Regions from separate parts of the Streptomyces sp. NPDC111507 genome, predicted to be linked through region 2. Evidence: predicted binding sites of a transcription regulator. Region 2 holds the regulator's gene; the other holds the start of a gene.

Region 1 (3,409 bases), on a different contig from region 2:
CGGTCATCTTCTGTTCGCGCCCGGTGGCGAGGTCCTTCGCGGAGACGTGCATGATCCCGTTGGCGTCGATGTCGAAGGCGACCTCGATCTGCGGGACTCCGCGCGGCGCGGGCGGCAGCCCGGTGAGGTCGAAGACGCCGAGCTTCTTGTTGTACGCGGCGATCTCGCGTTCGCCCTGGTAGACCTGGATACCGACCGAGGGCTGGTTGTCCGCGGCCGTGGTGAAGATCTCCGAACGACGGGTCGGGATCGTGGTGTTGCGCTCGATGAGCCTGGTCATGATGCCGCCCTTGGTCTCGATGCCGAGGGACAGCGGGGTGACGTCGAGGAGCAGGACGTCCTTCACGTCCCCCCTGATGACACCCGCCTGGAGGGCCGCGCCGAGCGCCACGACCTCGTCCGGGTTGACGCCCTTGTGCGGGTCCTTGCCGGTGAGTTCCCTGACCAGGTCCGTGACGGCGGGCATCCGGGTCGAGCCGCCGACCAGGATGACGTGGTCGATCGCGGCGAGCTTGACGCCGGCGTCCTTGACCGCCTGGTGGAAGGGGGTCTTGCAGCGGTCGAGCAGATCGGCGGTCAGCTCCTGGAACTGGGCGCGGGTCAGCTTCTCCTCGAGATGCAGGGGGCCGTCGGCGGTGGCGGTGATGTAGGGCAGGTTGACGGTGGTCTCGGAGGAGCTGGACAGTTCGATCTTGGCCTTCTCGGCGCCCTCGCGCAGCCGTTGCAGCGCCATCTTGTCGTGGCCGAGATCGATGCCGTACGAGGCCTTGAAGCGCTGTGCGAGGTGTTCGACGATCCGCTGGTCCCAGTCGTCGCCGCCGAGCCGGGTGTCGCCGTTGGTGGCCTTGACCTCGATGACGCCGTCGCCGATCTCCAGAAGCGAGACGTCGAAGGTGCCGCCGCCCAGGTCGAAGACGAGGACGGTCTGCTCCTCGCCCCGGTCGAGGCCGTAGGCGAGGGCGGCGGCCGTCGGCTCGTTGATGATCCGCAGCACCTTCAGGCCCGCGATCTCGCCTGCCTCCTTGGTGGCCTGGCGCTGGGCGTCGTCGAAGTACGCGGGCACGGTGATCACGGCGTCCGTGACGTCCTCGCCGAGGTAGGCCTCCGCGTCCCGCTTCAGCTTCTGCAGGACGCGCGCCGACAGTTCCTGGGCGCGGTAGCGGGTGCCGTCGACGGAGCCCTTCTCCGGGAAGCGCCAGCCCGCGTCGCCCATGTGGCGCTTGACCGAGCGCGCGGTGCGCTCCACGTTCGTCACGGCCTGACGTTTGGCGACCTCGCCGACGAGCACCTCGCCGTTCTTGGCGAAGGCCACCACGGAGGGGGTGGTGCGCGCGCCCTCCGCATTGGTCACGACGGTGGGGTCGCCGCCTTCCAGGAGGGCCACCACCGAGTTCGTCGTACCGAGGTCGATCCCGACCGCACGTGCCATGTCCGTCCCCTTCCGCCAGGGCGCTGCCCACCTTCAAGCACAAAACTTGAGTGCGTTCTTGTCAATGGGGCGGACATGACAGCGCCGCGGGCCCTGCGCGGGGACCGCGGCGCCGTACTGCTCCCGGACGTCAGCCCAGCTTGGCCGACAGGGTGATCGTCGTGCCGGTCAGCGCCGCGCTGACCGGGCAGTTCTTCTTCGCGTCCTCGGCCGCCGCGACGAAGCCGTCGTTGTCGAGGCCCGGCACCGTGCCCTCCACCGTCAGGTGGATGCCGGTGATGCCCTCGCCGGGCTGGAAGGTGACGTCGGCGTTGGTGACGAGCTTGGTGGGCGGGGTGCCCGCGCCCGCGAGGGCGTGCGACAGCGCCATGGAGAAGCAGCTGGAGTGGGCGGCGGCGATCAGCTCCTCGGGGCTGGTCTTGCCGTTGGCGTCCTGCGCCCGCGACGCCCACGTCACCGGCTGCTGGCCGATGCCGGAGGAGTCGAAGGTGACGACGCCGCTGCCCTCGAGCAGGTTGCCTTCCCACACGGTGTGCGCGGTGCGCGTGGTTGCCACGATGATTCCCTTCGATGGGGTCCCGTTTTCGGGGTCCGTGCGCACCATCCGATCACACCTGCGCGCGACTCACCCAGAATGACGGCTCACCAAGTCCGCCAAGACGGCTCGCCGCGGCCGCGAAGGTGGTTCACCGCACCCGGAAGACCGGTCCCCGCGCCGAGAACGGCAGCCGCGCGCCCTGCGGAATCAGATACGCGTGCTCGCGCCGCACCCGCAGCACGTCGCACCCGCCGTCCGTGATGACCAGCAACGGCGCGCCCGGCGGGAAGTCGTCCGCGCGGTGCAGCAGATCGATGCCGGGCTGCAGCACCGTACCGCCGCGCCCGTGCACCCGTACGCGACCGGCGATCTCGGTGACCGGGAGATAGCCCGCGTCGTGCGGCGCCGCGTCGCAGAGCACCACCCGCGCCGCCGGTACGTCCCGGGCCTCGGCGTACGAGGCGATGGCTCCCAGCGCCTTGCCGAGCAGCGTGCGGTCCATGGAGCCGGAGGTATCGAGCACGACGCCGAAGGTGCAGCGGGCGATCTCCTCGGGCGGGAAGTACCGTCCCGCGCGCGGGATGTCGGGGGTGGACGCCTGACGGCGCGAGGGGCGCGCGTACGTCCGTACCGGCTCGGGGCGGGGCACGAACTCGTCGAACCAGCGGGCCAGGCGGGCGTCCCAGGGCAGCGGCGGATGGTCGAGCGCGCGGATCTCCTCGACCAGACCGCCCGGCAGATAGCCCCGCTCCAGCTGCTGGTGCAGGTCGAAGCCGTGGCTCAGCCCGCGCCGGTAGAGCTCGTCCAGGTCCACGTAGTCGCGCGGGGAGCCGAGCGGGGCACCGAGGATGTCACCCACACCCTTGCCGCGCAGCGTGGACAGCCGGCGCATCCGGCGCAGGTCCTTCGCGATCCGGTCGTACACCTCCTCCGCCGAGAGGTCCTTCAACTCCGCGTCGTACAGGAGCCCTTCGGGCATCGTGCCGACCTGCATCTCGCACAGCCAGCCGTTGATGACGTAATCGGCCGCGATGTTGAAGAGGTACGGGTCGCGGGGGCCGCAGCGGTCGCCGTGCCGCAGGGCGGCGTGCAGCATCTCGTGGGCGAGGACGAACCGCCATTCCTCGTCCTCCAGTTGACGCAGCGGGTTGATGTAGATCTCCCCCGCCTCCGCGTTCACCGCGGCGACGGAGATGTCATGGGCGCGGGCCAGTTCGGCGTCGGCGACCAGGGTGATACCGGCCGCGATGCCGCCGAGCAGCGGGTAGGAGGAGATGAACCAGCTCAGCGCCTGCTCCCAGGGCTGGAGCCTGGTGGGCCCGCCGCGCATCGAGCCTCGGCGGCCGCCGGCCACATCCATCGCCGTGGCCACGGTACGGGTCAGGGCGTGCGCGAACTCGAGCTGCCAGTCCGGGGCCCGGCCGCCCTTCCAGGTGTCCCAC
Region 2 (3,409 bases):
GGAGATGGACCTCGCGGGGTATCGCACCTACCGCCGCCTGAAGGGCAGCGCCACCTGGACGAGAGTGGGTACGACGACCGCCACTTCGTACACCGACACGACCGTGCCCGCGACCGGCGACACCTACTACTACGAGGTCCGCGCCTACGACAAGGCAGGCAACGAGTCGGCGGGCACCGCCGACCAGGCCGTGACCACCGTCGACCGGACCCCGACCGCCGCGCCCGCCGGGCTGATCGCCACCTCGGTGTCCCGCGGGCTGCAGCTCGACTGGAACGGGGTCACGGGAGCGGTGTCCTACCGCGTCTACCGGGCGACCAGCGAGAACGGGGTGTACGCCCGGGTGGGCAGTACGGACAAGCTCTCGTACCTGGACACCTCGGCCGTCGAGAGCGTCGCCTACTACTACCGGGTGACCGTTCTCGACGCGGCGGGCAACGAGTCCGCGCGTTCCGTGGCCGCCGCCGGCGAGCGCGAGGACCTCACCCCGCCGCCCGCCGTCACCGGGCTGACGGTCACCCCGACCGAGTACGGCTTCGAGCTGGAGTGGGACAAGAACCCGGCCACCGACCTCGGGCGGTACACCGTCTACTGGGGCGAGCTCTGGGGCGACGAGGGCGAGGAGCAGGTGTGCTCCGGAACGCTGACGGAGTATCTGCCGGCCGACGCCACCTCGTACGCGTACACCACCCGCCCGGACGGCGACCGCGTCTGCTTCTTCGTCGACGCCATCGACACGTCCGGGAACTCCTCCTTCAAGTGGACCCGGACGGCCGAGGCCGTGGCCGCGACCGAGCTCGACACCACGCCGCGCGTGCCGACGCCCGAGGGCTCGCCGCTCCGTCTGGAGGCGACTGGGGCGGAGGGCGACGAGGGCAACCACCTGACCTGGTCCGGGCTCGGAGCGGGCCAAGAGCAGTCCGCCGAACCAGCGCAGGGCTTTCGCATCTACCGGTGGAACCCCGCCACCGCCGCGTACGAGAAGATCCACGAGGCCTCGGCCGGAGCGTTCGAGTACCTCGACACCGGCGCGAAGCGCGGCACCACGTCCTACTACTGGGTGACCGGTGTGAGGGCCGACGGTACCGAGACCCTGCCCGCCGGCGACTGGACGGTCACCGAACCGGCGCGGTGAGCCGAAAAACGCCGCAGGGGGTGGGGAGGTCGACGACCTCCCCACCCCCTTCGGTACGTGGAACTAGTCCGACTGCCTCTTCGGACGCCAGACCACCAGCGCGCTCGTCTGCTGGACCTCCTGGTACGGGACCAGGTCGCGGCGGTACGAGGCGTGCACCGCGGCCTCGCGCTGCTGCATCGCTGCAGCGGCGCCGTCCAGGGCCGATTCCAGTTCCGCGACGCGGGACTGGAGGGCGGCCACCTGGTTCTCCAGCTCGATGATGCGCTTGATGCCGGCCAGGTTGATGCCCTCGTCCTGGGAGAGCGCCTGCACCGTGCGGAGCAGTTCGATGTCGCGGGCCGAGTAGCGCCGGCCCCGGCCCGCGGTGCGGTCCGGGGAGACCAGGCCGAGGCGGTCGTACTGGCGCAGGGTCTGCGGGTGCAGGCCGGAGAGCTGGGCCGCCACCGAGATGACGTAGACCGGGGTCTCCTCGGTCAGTTCATAGGGGTTTCGACGACGGCCGTCCATCTGCTCATGCTCCCTTCGCGGCCTGGAACAGCTCGGCCCGTGGGTCCTCGCCCGCGGTTGCCTCGCGATACGCCTCCAGGGCGTCGCGAGCCTTGCCCGACACGTCCGTGGGGACCGCGACCTCGACGGTGACGAGGAGGTCGCCACGCGTACCGTCCTTGCGGACGGCGCCCTTGCCGCGGGCCCGCATCGTACGGCCGTTGGGCGTGCCCGGGGGCAGCTTCAGGGTGACCGGGGGGCCGCCCAGGGTCGGTACGCGCACCTCGCCGCCGAGTGCCGCCTCCGCGAAGGTGACGGGCACGGTGACGGTGAGGTTGTCGCCCTTGCGGCCGAAGACCGGGTGGGCGTCCACGTGGACCGTGACGTACAGATCGCCTGCCGGGCCGCCCCGTTCGCCGGGTGCGCCCTTGCCGCGGAGGCGGATGCGCTGGCTGTCGCTCACCCCCGCCGGGATGCGGACCTGCATCGTGCGCGAGGACTTGGCGCGACCGCTGCCGTGGCAGATCTCGCAGGGGTTCTCCGCGATGAGACCGCGGCCCTTGCAGTCCGGGCAGGGGTCCGTGAGCGAGAAGCCGCCGCCGGAGCCGCGCGCGACCTGGCCGGTGCCGACGCACGTCGGGCACACGCGCGGTGTGCCGTTCGCGTCGCCGGTGCCCGAACAGGCCTTGCAGGGCGCCTGGGACGTCATCCGCAGCGGGACCGTCGCACCGTCCACCGCCTCGGTGAAGCTGAGCGTCACCTCGGTGTCGATGTCCTGGCCGCGCCGGGGCTGGGTCCGCGTACCCGTGCCCGCGCCGCCGCGGTTGAACAGGCCCCCGAAGACGTCACCGATGCCGCCGCCGAAGCCACCGGCACCCCCCGCTCCGCCCTGGGCGCCGCCTCCGAAGAGGTCGCCCAGGTCGAAGTTGAAGTTGCCGCCGCCCGCGCCGGGACCCGGACGGAAGCCGCCGTTGCCGAAGAGGGCACGTGCCTCGTCGTACTCCTTGCGCTTCTTGGGGTCTCCGAGCACGTCGTTCGCCTCGGAGATCTCCTTGAAGCGCTCCTCGGCCTTGGCATTGCCCTTGTTGGCGTCCGGGTGGAACTCGCGGGCGAGCTTCCGGTACGCCTTCTTGATCTCTGCCTCGGTGGCGTCCTTGGGGACGCCGAGGACCTTGTAGAAGTCCTTCTCGATGAAGTCCTTGGTGCTCATCCTCGACGCCCCTCCTCTCTCATGCGTTCAACGTCAGCCCTCGTCCGGGCCACCGCTCTCCTTGTCGTCGGCCGCCTCGGCGGAATCCTGGGAGTCCGCCTTGCCGGTCTGCGCCCCCGGCTGGGGTTCGGCGACCGCCACCCGCGCGGGGCGGATGGTGCGCTCGCCGATGCGATACCCCGGCTGCAGAATCGCCACGCACGTCGTCTCCGTGACGTCCGGCGCGTACGAGTGCATCAGGGCCTCGTGGATCATCGGGTCGAAGGGCTCGCCCTCCTTGCCGAACTGCTGGAGGCCCATCTTCGCCGCGACGGTCTCCAGCGACTCGGCCACCGACTTGAAGCCGCCGACCAGTTCGCCGTGGTCCCGCGCGCGGGCGATGTTGTCGAGCACGGGCAGGAGTTCGGTCAGGAGGTTCGCGATGGCGATCTCCTTGACCGCGATCCGGTCGCGCTCGACCCGACGGCGGTAGTTCTGGTACTCGGCCTGGAGCCGCTGGAGGTCCATCGTGCGCTCGCCGAGCGCCGTACGGACCTGGTCCAACTGTGCGGTCAGACCGGCCATCTGTGCTGCTG

What was found. Region 2 encodes HspR, which represses chaperone genes until heat shock. Its sites were predicted from a motif close to TTGAGNNNNNNNNNCTCAA; they were not measured.
Region 1: dnaK (molecular chaperone DnaK) is a predicted target of HspR. The motif match lies at 1,476-1,494, and genes of this name have one in related genera.

What each region holds. Positions count from the first base shown of each region.
Region 1 is NZ_JBVKBU010000003.1:399,930-403,338, forward strand. Features, by position in the region: gene dnaK (molecular chaperone DnaK) at 1-1,429, opposite strand, end outside; gene ACZ7M2_RS14455 (OsmC family protein) at 1,560-1,985, opposite strand; gene ACZ7M2_RS14460 (vWA domain-containing protein) at 2,116-3,409, opposite strand, start outside.
Region 2 is NZ_JBVKBU010000019.1:161,398-164,806, forward strand. Features, by position in the region: gene ACZ7M2_RS44685 (fibronectin type III domain-containing protein) at 1-1,135, shown strand, start outside; gene ACZ7M2_RS44690 (heat shock protein transcriptional repressor HspR) at 1,199-1,645, opposite strand; gene dnaJ (molecular chaperone DnaJ) at 1,650-2,834, opposite strand; gene grpE (nucleotide exchange factor GrpE) at 2,868-3,409, opposite strand, start outside.